DNA from 2 places in the Rhizobium sp. 01T444 genome. Region 2 is predicted to be linked to the other one. Evidence: riboswitches for the same ligand, from Rfam matches in the RefSeq annotation. Region 2 holds a riboswitch; the other holds the start of a gene.
The links. Region 2 has a riboswitch for cobalamin ahead of cobU (bifunctional adenosylcobinamide kinase/adenosylcobinamide-phosphate guanylyltransferase). Riboswitches for the same ligand answer to the same signal wherever they lie in the genome.
Positions count from the first base shown of each region.

Region 1 (5,500 bases), on a different contig from region 2:
GACTGCAAATCTCGGCTTTCCCAGGATCGGAAAGCATCGCGAACTCAAATTCGCACTGGAGAGCTACTGGGCCGGCAAATCCGATGCCGGCGCGCTTCTCGATGTCGCGAAGCGGCTGCGGGCGGAAAACTGGCTCCTGCAGAAGCAGAAGGGGATCGACGTCATCCCCTCGAACGATTTCTCGCTTTACGACCATGTGCTCGACACGGCGGTCATGGTCGGCGCCATTCCCGCCGCCTATGGCTGGAAGGGCGGGCAAGTTTCTCTCGACACCTATTTCGCGATGGCGCGCGGCTCCACCGGCGAAGAGGCGCATGTCGATTGCGGCCATCAGCACCATCACGGGCATGGCGCGCCGGCGCTGGAAATGACGAAATGGTTCGACACGAACTACCACTACATGGTGCCGGAACTCGGCCCCGATCAGACCTTTGCCCTGACGGCGAACAAGCCACTTGATGCCTTCGTCGAGGCCAAGACACTTGGCATCCACACCCGGCCGGTCATCCTCGGTCCGGTTACCTTCCTGAAACTCGCCAAGGGAAGCGAAGAAGGTTTTGCGCCGATTGACCTGCTTGCACGCTTGTTGCCTGTTTATACAAAAGTACTGGCAGAACTTCGTGCAGCCGGTGTCGACTGGGTGCAGATCGACGAACCTTGCTTCGTGCTCGATCTTTCACAGGAAGAGCAGGCAGCACTGCAGCATACCTATCGTGCGCTGCATGAATTGGTGCCCGACCTGAAGATCATGGTCGCCACCTATTTCGGCGCGATCGGCGACAATCTGCCGACGGCGCTCTCGCTCCCGGTTGCCGGCCTGCATGTCGATCTCGTTCGCGCTCCACAGCAGATCGATGCCCTTTTCAAGGCACCCAGCGATCTGACATTTTCGCTTGGCGTCATCGACGGGCGCAATATCTGGAAGGCAGACCTTGCGGCGATCCGGGAGAGGATCGAGCCGCTTGTCCAGCACTTTGGTGCGGACCGGCTACAGATCGCGCCGTCCTGCTCGCTGCTGCACGTGCCGATCGATCTGGAACTGGAGAGCGGGCTGGATGGTGAGCTGAAATCATGGCTCGCCTTCGCTGCCCAGAAGCTTGAGGAGATCGCAGCGCTCGGCGATGCCGGCAAGGCCTCCCAGGTGATTGCGGCAGCCTCGCAGGCCGTTGCATCGCGCGCCGCATCTACGCGCGTACATGATCTGAAGGTCAGACAGCGGGTTGCCGCGATCGACGAGGCGATGAAGACACGCAGCAGCGATTTTGCCGAGCGGACCGGACTGCAGGAGCGTAAGCTTCGCCTGCCGCTGTTCCCGACGACGACGATCGGCTCCTTCCCGCAGACATCAGATGTTCGAAAGTCCCGCTCCGCTTTCACCAAGGGCACGATCAGCGAGGCGGATTATGATGCCTTTCTGAAAAAGGAGACCGAAGCGGCGATCCGCTGGCAGGAGGAAATCGGCCTCGACGTGCTTGTCCACGGCGAATTCGAACGCAATGACATGGTGCAGTATTTCGGTGAGCAGCTTTCCGGCTTCGCCTTCACTCAACATGCCTGGGTGCAGAGCTATGGCTCCCGTTACGTCCGACCGCCTGTTATCTTCGGGGACGTCTCCCGGCCGAAGCCGATGACAGTCGAGTGGTGGCGCTATGCGCAGTCGCTGACGGAGAAGCCCGTGAAGGGCATGCTGACCGGGCCGGTGACGATCCTCAACTGGTCCTTCGTGCGCGACGATCTCTCTCGCGCCGACGTCAGCCGGCAGATCGCGCTGGCGATCCGCGACGAGGTGCTCGATCTCGAAAGGGCCGGTGCGGCAATGATCCAGATCGACGAGGCGGCGCTGCGCGAGGGCCTGCCGCTGCGCAAGGCCGACTGGAAGACCTATCTCGACTGGGCCGTCGAGAGTTTCCGCCTATGCGCCTCCGGCGTGGCGGACGAAACGCAGATCCATACGCATATGTGCTATTCGGAGTTCAACCAGATCATCGATGCCATCGCGGCGATGGATGCCGATGTGATCTCCATCGAGACGTCACGTTCGAAGATGGAACTGCTGGAGGCCTTCCGTAGCTACAAATATCCGAACGAGATCGGCCCCGGCGTCTACGACATCCATTCGCCGCGCGTTCCTGATGTCGAGGAGATGACGGAGCTCCTGACGCTGGCGCGCGAGCGTCTGACGGACGGGCAGCTCTGGATCAATCCGGATTGCGGATTGAAGACGCGCAGGTGGGAAGAGGTTCGCCCGGCGCTCGTCAACATGGTCGCTGCCGCCCGAATATTACGACATGCCGCATCGACGATTCGGGCCTGAACCTGGAGTCGAAAATCAGAGAGCCGGCTATAGGCCGGCTCTCTTCATTGGGGCCTTCTCCACAGCCTACTTTCTTTAAGCATTCGTTAACCACGTTTTTCACAGGAATGTAGCAATTTCAAACATGCCGTAACGCGACGCACAAACCATCCGTTGACGCCAACTCCGATTCGAGTACTATATCTAGTGTTCACGGTTCCTTCGATTCGCTAGGGATCGCAGGCTAAGACGGGAATACGGTGCGGTTTGCCATGATGGCAAAACAAGGCCGGAGCTGCCCCCGCAACTGTAAGCGGCGAGCAACTGTCCGATTTCAGGTCACTGAGGCATGACGCTTTGGGAAGGCTGGGGGCAGGGTGCTTCGACCCGCGAGCCAGGAGACCTGCCTTGAACGAAACGTCCACGGGCGGGGTGTCCGGAAGGTCGCGTATATGTGAGGCGGATCAAATCCGCACCTGTTGCGCTGCCCCCGGAAGTCCGCATGAGCACTTCGGGGTTGAAGTCATGTCGAGAGCATCAAAGCCGCCGCCCGCGCAAATCCCGCGAGGGATCGAATCCGGCGTGTAAAACGCCAACTTTGCCAGATCAATATCGAGCGTTACCCCGGACGCCGCAAGGCGCCCGATCCTAGTTCTGCGTCCGGAATCCATTGACATCACGAGGAACATGATGAGCGTTACCGTTTACAGCAAGCCTGCCTGCGTTCAGTGCACCGCCACATATCGCGCCCTCGACCGCCTGGGCGTCGACTATCAGATCATCGATATCTCCGAGGATGCCGACGCGCTCGATCGCGTTCGCGGCATGGGCTACATGCAGGTTCCGGTCGTCGTTGCCGGCGAGAACCACTGGGCGGGCTTCCGTCCCGATATGATCAGCGCGCTCTCCTGATCGGAGAAGAGCGGTGGGCCTGATCGTCTATTATTCCAGCCGGTCTGAGAATACCCATCGTTTCGTCGAGAAGCTGGGACTGCGCGCGGCGCGCATTCCCGTAGGCGTTGAGGACATCCACATTCGCGAACCCTATGTGCTGATCTCGCCCACCTATTGCGGGGATGGCGGCCCCGGGATCGTAAAGGGAGCCGTGCCCAAGCAGGTGATCCGTTTCCTCAACGATGCGGAAAACCGCTCCAACATCCGTGGCGTCATTGCTGCGGGCAACAGCAATTTCGGCGAGACCTATGGGCTTGCCGGCGACGTGATCTCGCAGAAATGCCAGGTGCCTTACCTCTACCGGTTCGAGCTTCTGGGGACTGCCGAGGATGTCGCCAATGTCAAAGACGGGATGGGACGATTTTGGACACAGGAACAAATTTGACGCGAGATGCGGGCGCAAAACCGCTAAAGGCAGCGGACGCGCTGGATTATCACGCGCTGAACGCGATGCTGAACCTCTATGACGAGCAGGGCAAGATCCAGCTCGACAAGGACCGCATGGCGGCCAAGCAGTATTTCCTGCAGCACGTGAACCAGAACACGGTGTTCTTCCATAATCTCCGGGAGAAGCTCGATTATCTGGTGACCGAAGGCTATTACGAGCAGGAAGTGCTCGACCAGTATTCCTTCAATTTCGTCCGCGACCTGTTCGACGAGGCCTATGCCAAGAAGTTCCGTTTCCCGACTTTCCTCGGCGCCTTCAAATATTACACCAGCTACACGCTGAAGACCTTCGACGGAAAGCGCTATCTGGAGCGCTATGAAGATCGCATCTGCATGGTGGCGTTGGCACTTGCCGAAGGCAATGAGCAGCTTGCCCGTGATCTGGTCGAAGAGATCATCACCGGCCGCTTCCAGCCGGCAACGCCGACTTTCCTCAATGCCGGCAAGAAGCAGCGCGGCGAGCTCGTCTCGTGCTTTCTGCTGCGTGTCGAAGACAATATGGAATCGATCGGCCGCTCCATCAATTCGGCGCTGCAGCTTTCCAAGCGCGGCGGTGGCGTGGCGCTATCGCTGACGAACATCCGCGAGGCTGGTGCGCCGATCAAGCAGATCGAAAACCAGTCTTCCGGCATCATCCCCGTCATGAAGCTGCTCGAAGACTCGTTCTCCTACGCCAATCAGCTCGGTGCTCGGCAGGGTGCGGGTGCCGTTTATCTCAACGCCCATCACCCTGACATCATGCGCTTCCTTGATACCAAGCGCGAAAATGCTGACGAGAAGATCCGCATCAAGACGCTGTCGCTCGGCGTCGTCGTGCCCGACATCACTTTCGAACTCGCCAAGAACAATGAGGATATGTACCTCTTCTCGCCCTATGACGTGGAGCGGGCCTATGGCGTGCCCTTCACCGAGATATCGGTGACGGAGAAGTACCGCGAGATGGTGGCGGATGCCCGTATCACAAAGAAGAAGATCAAGGCGCGCGAATTCTTCCAGGTAATTGCCGAAATTCAGTTCGAGAGCGGTTATCCCTACATCATGTTCGAAGACACGGTGAACCGGGCAAACCCGATCGCCGGCCGCATCAGCATGAGCAATCTCTGCTCTGAAATCCTGCAGGTCAGCGAAGCGAGCGAATTCAACGACGACCTTTCCTACAAGGTGATGGGCAAGGATATTTCCTGCAATCTCGGCTCGCTGAATATCGCCATGGCGATGGATTCGGCCGATTTCGGCAAGACGATCGAGACCTCGATCCGCGCGCTGACGGCCGTTTCCGACATGAGTCACATCTCCTCGGTTCCATCGATCGAGAAGGGCAATGACGACAGCCATGCAATCGGCCTCGGCCAGATGAACCTGCATGGATACCTCGCCCGCGAGCGCATCCATTACGGTTCGGAAGAGGGCGTCGATTTCACCAATATCTATTTCTACACGGTGACCTATCACGCGCTGCGCGCCTCCAACCGTCTGGCGGTCGAACGTGGCGCAAGCTTCAAGGGCTTCGAGAATTCGAAATATGCCTCGGGCGAATATTTCGACAAATATACCGAGCAGGAATGGAAGCCGGCGACCGAGAAGGTTCAGGCGCTTTTCGACGGTGCCGGCATTCATATCCCGACGCAGGAAGACTGGCTGGAGCTGAAGAAGGCCGTGATGGCCTCCGGCCTCTATAACCAGAACCTGCAGGCGGTGCCGCCGACGGGCTCGATTTCCTATATCAACCACTCGACTTCCTCGATCCATCCGATCGTCTCGAAGATCGAGATCCGCAAGGAAGGCAAGATCGGCCGCGTCTATTAT
Region 1 is NZ_JBFTPD010000003.1:282,127-287,626, reverse strand. It holds gene metE (5-methyltetrahydropteroyltriglutamate--homocysteine S-methyltransferase) at 1-2,314, shown strand, start outside; cobalamin riboswitch at 2,491-2,718, shown strand; gene nrdH (glutaredoxin-like protein NrdH) at 2,984-3,205, shown strand; gene nrdI (class Ib ribonucleoside-diphosphate reductase assembly flavoprotein NrdI) at 3,219-3,632, shown strand; gene nrdE (class 1b ribonucleoside-diphosphate reductase subunit alpha) at 3,611-5,500, shown strand, end outside.
Region 1: it holds a riboswitch for cobalamin, as region 2 does, so the genes downstream of both, nrdH (glutaredoxin-like protein NrdH) here and cobU (bifunctional adenosylcobinamide kinase/adenosylcobinamide-phosphate guanylyltransferase) in region 2, are expected to answer to the same signal.

Region 2 (5,500 bases):
AGCACCGCAATCAGCGTCCCATTACGAGCGGCAACCGCATGCAGCGCCTCGAGCGCATAGTGAAAGTAGCTCGCCCCACCCAGCGCCCGCACGATGATCAGCTTCGCATGTCTCGCCGTGCGCTGGACGTAGGTATCGACCGACATCGGATGCTTCAGGCTCATCAGGCTCGCAAGCCTGAGCGTATGCCCGCTCGCCCCGCCGGAATGAGCCGCAGCGATTGCCGCAAGCTCGGTGTCGGCGGCCGAGAGGAACAGGATATCGCCCGGCGACTGGCCGAGGTCGATGGCCTCGTCCCCGTCGCTGATTGTTCCCTGTTGGGCGAGAAGCAGATGCATCGATTATTCCCTAAGCGAGCGCTTCGATCGCCTTGCGCACCGCGTCCTGATCCATCTCATGCAGGCCGATGACGACGAGGCGCGTGCTGCGTGCTTCGCCCGGCGTCCAGGCGCGGTCGAAATACTGATCGATGCGGGCACCCACGGCCTGCAGCTGCAGGCGCATCGGCTTGCCCGAGACATCGATGAAGCCCTTGAGGCGCAGCACATCATGCTCGGCGATAATGCCCTTCAGCTTCTCGACGAAACCTGATGTATCGGCGATAGCGCCGAGCTCGACGACGAAACTGTCGAATTCGTCGTGATCGTGCGGCGTGCCGTCCTCATGCTCCAGCTCGTGATGGGACTTGCGGTTGACGATATCGTCTTCCGTGCCGATGCCGAGGCCGAGCAGCACGCTTGCCGGCACGTCGCCATTCCTGGCCTCGATCATCACAGGCTTGCGGGCGATGCGCGAGGCGACTTCGCTCTTCACGCGACCGAGGCCGTCGGCATCAATGAGATCGGTCTTGTTGAGCACTATGAGGTCGGCGCAGGTCAGCTGATCTTCGAAAAGCTCCTCGATCGGGCTTTCATGATCGAGCGATTCATCCTCGACGCGGCGTGCATCGACAGCATCATGGTCATCGGCAAAACGACCTGCGGCAACAGCGGCGCTGTCGACCACGGTGATCACGCCGTCAACGGTGACTTCGCTTCTGATGTCCGGCCAGTTGAAGGCGGCGACCAGCGGCTGTGGCAAGGCAAGGCCTGAAGTTTCGATGACGATATGGTCCGGGCGCTGCTCGCGCTCCAGAAGCTTGGTCATGGTCGGAATGAAATCGTCGGCGACCGTGCAGCAGATGCAGCCATTGGTGAGCTCGATAATATCGTCCTCGGTGCAATTCTCCGCCCCGCAGCCCTTCAGCACATCGCCATCAACGCCGAGATCGCCGAACTCGTTGATGATGAGCGCAATCTTCTTGCCGCCGGCATTTGTGAGCAGGTTGCGGATCATTGTCGTCTTGCCCGCACCGAGAAAGCCGGTGATGACGGTTGCGGGAATTTTCTGCTGCATGGATCTAACCCTTCATCTTCAGCGGCAGACCTGCCGCGATAAAATACACGTCGTCGGCCACAGCCGCGATCATCTGGTGCAGCCGGCCGGCATGGTCGCGAAAATCCCGCGCCATGCGGTTCTCAGGCACGATGCCGAGGCCGACTTCATTGGAAACGATGACGAGCCGCGCCTTTGCTTGCGGTAGACAGGCGGCAAGGGCGGCGGACTGGGCGGCGATATCGCGCCCCTCCATCATCAGATTGGTGAGCCACAGCGTCAGGCAATCAACGAGAACAGCCCTGCCCTCGCCGTCGATTGCCGCAAGGCGCTCGGTAAGGTCGAGCGGTTCCTCATGGGTGGTCCAGGAGGGGCCGCGGTCGGCCTTGTGCTGGTCGATACGCGCCTGCATTTCGTCATCCCAGGCGCGGCCTGTGGCGATGTAGTGGCGGTCGAGGCCGCTTGTGGTCACGAGGTTTTCGGCGAAGCGGGATTTGCCGGAGCGGGCGCCGCCGAGGATGAAGGTGGCGTTGAGAAGGCTCTTGGTCATGCCACGGCCGCCCTTGGAGCGAAGGCGCGGCTCCACCCACTTCCCTCATCCCTGTGCTTGTCACAGGGATCCAGCGTGCCCAAGTCCTTGGGCACAAGAGACTCAATCAACGACGGCGTAGATTCATTCACTGCGCGGACGCGCCGTGGCTGGATTCCTGTGACAAGCACAGGAATGAGGGAGGAGAGGAAAGTGCGCGCCGGGTAACGTCCACCAACAGGCGCCAGACGCATCCCATCAGGAGGTACCGAACCGACACCTTTCACATGCACCACCAGAGGCAGCGCTGAATCAAATCCTTCAGCCAAGACAACCTCCGTGCTGGCAGCGGGCAAACGGCCCAGTATGGGCATTATGCCCGGCACGGATGGCAGGTCTCCTGGCTCGCAGTTAGCGGCCGCGACAGGGGCAGACCGTTTCCGGTCGCCCCTGATCGTGCCAGCGGATCCGCCTCGCCTTCCCGGCTGCTTCTCGTGAAAAGGCGGACGATTCGTAGAAATAGAGGCGTCCTGCCCCGGCTGATCACGATGCACTCCAGTGGCTTTTCCGGCACTTATACCGCCTTGCCCGCCTGCAGAATGCGAGGCTGTCAGCGCAACGGCTAAAATACCGGACGGAAGACCCTGACTGCTCTACAGTCGCGGGGTCGGCTGTGATGAAGGCGCCCGGCTTGGGTCCGCCCCGTCACATTCCCTTTTCATCCGGAAGGCGTAAGGCCGATCCGGAACCATCCATTATGTCAATTCATGGTTAGGCTTCCGCCCCGGGCATGTCAATCGGCGCACTGGGTGCACACAGAGATCATCTCGACTTACACTACCGATATTATCGTCTTCAATCAAAGGTTTACGTCACAAAAACTTTACGGCGCAGTCGGTATTTTGCCGCAATTGCCGCTCATGCGGATGCCGGCTCCGCCCTTGACCCCCACTCCTGCCGCCTAGTTTCCCCATGATGCTCTCCCGAATGGATATTCGCCGCCTCGGCCCTCTCGGCACCGTCTTTGATCCGGGACGCCTGCGCGCGCTTATCCGCCACAGCGAAATGGGCATGGTCTTTGCCGGCGCGCTCGTCGGTATCGCCTCGGGGCTTGCGGTCACCGCCATGAGCTATGTCTCGGAAGAGATGCACAGGCTGATCTTCGGCATAGACGGCACGACGAGGCTCAGCGCCTCGCAGATCGACAGCAAGTTCCTGCTGATGACGGCCCCGGTTGCCGGCGGCATGCTGCTCGGCCTGTTGATCTTCATTCTCGCCAGATGGCGCAAGAAGCCGATGGTCGACCCGATCGAGGCCAATGCCTTGCATGGCGGCCGCCTGTCGCTGACGGACAGCATCCTCGTCGCCATCCAGAACCTCGTGTCCAACGGCTTCGGCGCATCCGTCGGTCTGGAGGCCGGCTATACGCAGCTTGCAGCCGGCATCGCCTCGAAATTCGGCCTGAAGCTGCAGCTGCGCCGCTCCGACATGCGCGTCCTCGTCGGCTGCGGCGCGGCCGGCGCCATCGCCGCCGCCTTCAATGCACCGCTGACGGGCGCCTTCTATGCCTTCGAGCTGATCATCGGCACCTACACCATCGTCTCGCTGACGCCTGTTGTCGTCGCGGCCCTCGTCGCTACACTGGTCGCCCGGCTACTCTCCGGCAGCGATTTCATCATCGATGTCGGCAGCTTCGGCGCTGTCCAGCCCGCCGATTACGTGCCGGCGATCGCCCTCGGCGCCTTCTGCGCAGGCATCGGCATCCTCATCATGCAGGGCGTCTCCTTCGTCGAGGAACTGGCGCGCAAAAGCTCCATCGCGCTACCCTTCCGCCCGGCGCTCGGCGGCCTGGTCGTCGGCCTGCTGGCGCTGGCCTCGCCGCAGGTCCTCGCCGCCGGTCACGGCGCGCTGCATCTCAACCTCTCCCATGAGATCACCATTCCCGCGCTGATTGGCCTCTTCCTTCTGAAGTCGGTGGCATCAGCCATTTCGATCGGCTCCGGCTTCAGGGGCGGCCTGTTCTTCGCCTCGCTCTTCATGGGTGCCCTGCTCGGCAAGCTCTTTGCCTATTCCGCCCCCTATTTCGCCGATGCGACACTGACACCCGTGATCTATGCCGTGGTCGGCATGAGCTCGCTCGCCGTCGCCGTCATCGGCGGGCCGCTGACCATGACCTTCCTGGCGCTGGAGATTACCGGCGACTTTCCGATCACCGTTCTGGTGCTCGCCGCCGTCATTACCTCCTCGCTCGTGGTGCGCACCACCTTCGGCTACTCCTTCGCCACATGGCGCTTTCACCTGCGCGGCGAGAGCATCCGTAGCGCCCATGATGTCGGCTGGATCCGCAACCTGACCGTGGACAAGCTGATGCGATCAGACGTGAAGACCGCAAAACTTGGAATAACGATGGACGAGTTCAAGGAGGCCTTCCCCATCGGCTCGACGCAGCGCGTCATCCTCGTCGATGAGGGCGACAAATATGCCGGTCTCGTGCTCGTGCCGGAAATCTACGCCAACCCCACCAGCGCGCAGGACGAAGCCCAGCAGCTGACCGATTTCATCCGCTACAAAAACGATTTCCTGCAGCCGCAGATGAACGCCAAACAGGCGGCCGCGATCTTCGACAAGACCGAAAGCGAAGCGCTCGCCGTCGTCAACAACCTCATCGAGCGCAAGGTGATCGGCCAGCTCAGCGAAAGCCACACGCTGCGCCGCTACAGCGAAGAACTCGACCGCCGCCGTCGTGAGGTCTCAGGCGAGATCTGAGACATTTGCCGCTGAAGTCAGAAACACGCCGCCATTAGAGCTACGCAACAGACTTTCTGAAAATCGATGCCGATTTCAGGCTACTGCCGTAGTCGGTGCCGCGAGCTTGAACACGTCCGCCCTCCTCGAAACGCCGCGCAATTCGAACGATCCCAGATGTTCGCAGGCGACACCGCAGCCAGCCGCGAAGCTTTCCGACATCAGAAGGGGCTGGCCGAGTTCGCCGCAGAGTTTCTCGAGCCGCGAGGCCTCGTTGACGGCCCTGCCGATCACGGTGAAATCAAGCCTGCCGCGGGCGCCGACATTTCCGTAGAACACCTCGCCGAGATGCAGGACGACGTCGACACCGATATCAGGACCGCCCTCGCGCGCCCGCTGACGATTGAGCGCCTCGTTTGCCTCCAGAACATTTCGGGCCGAGGCGAGCGCAGCCATGCAGGCCGTCTCAGGATCCTCGCCGTCTTCACCGCCTGTCGGAAAGATCGCCAATACGCTGTCGCCCATGAACTTGAGGATCTCGCCGGAATTTTCCTCGACATGCCGGCCGATCAGCTCGAAATGCTCGTTCAGAAACCCGGCGATCTCACCGGGTTGATAGACCTCGGTCAACGCCGTGAAGTTTCTGAGGTCTGCAAGCAGGATCGCGGCATTGATGGCGCCTCCCGTTCCCCTCTGGACCTCGCCCGCAAGGATGCGCGCACTCGTCTTGGCGCCTGTATAGATAGCAAGGATATCCGAGGCGGTTCTCGATGCCGCGATGCGGTAGCAGGCAAGCCCCAGTGCCGGGAAAAGCTTTGCGATGATCGTCAGCTGATCATTGGAAAATCCGCC
Region 2 is NZ_JBFTPD010000005.1:157,445-162,944, forward strand. It holds gene cobN (cobaltochelatase subunit CobN) at 1-338, opposite strand, end outside; gene cobW (cobalamin biosynthesis protein CobW) at 349-1,395, opposite strand; gene cobU (bifunctional adenosylcobinamide kinase/adenosylcobinamide-phosphate guanylyltransferase) at 1,400-1,924, opposite strand; cobalamin riboswitch at 2,277-2,671, opposite strand; gene AC1DTN_RS10840 (chloride channel protein) at 2,879-4,669, shown strand; partial or broken gene AC1DTN_RS10845 (adenylate/guanylate cyclase domain-containing protein) at 4,745-5,500, opposite strand, start outside.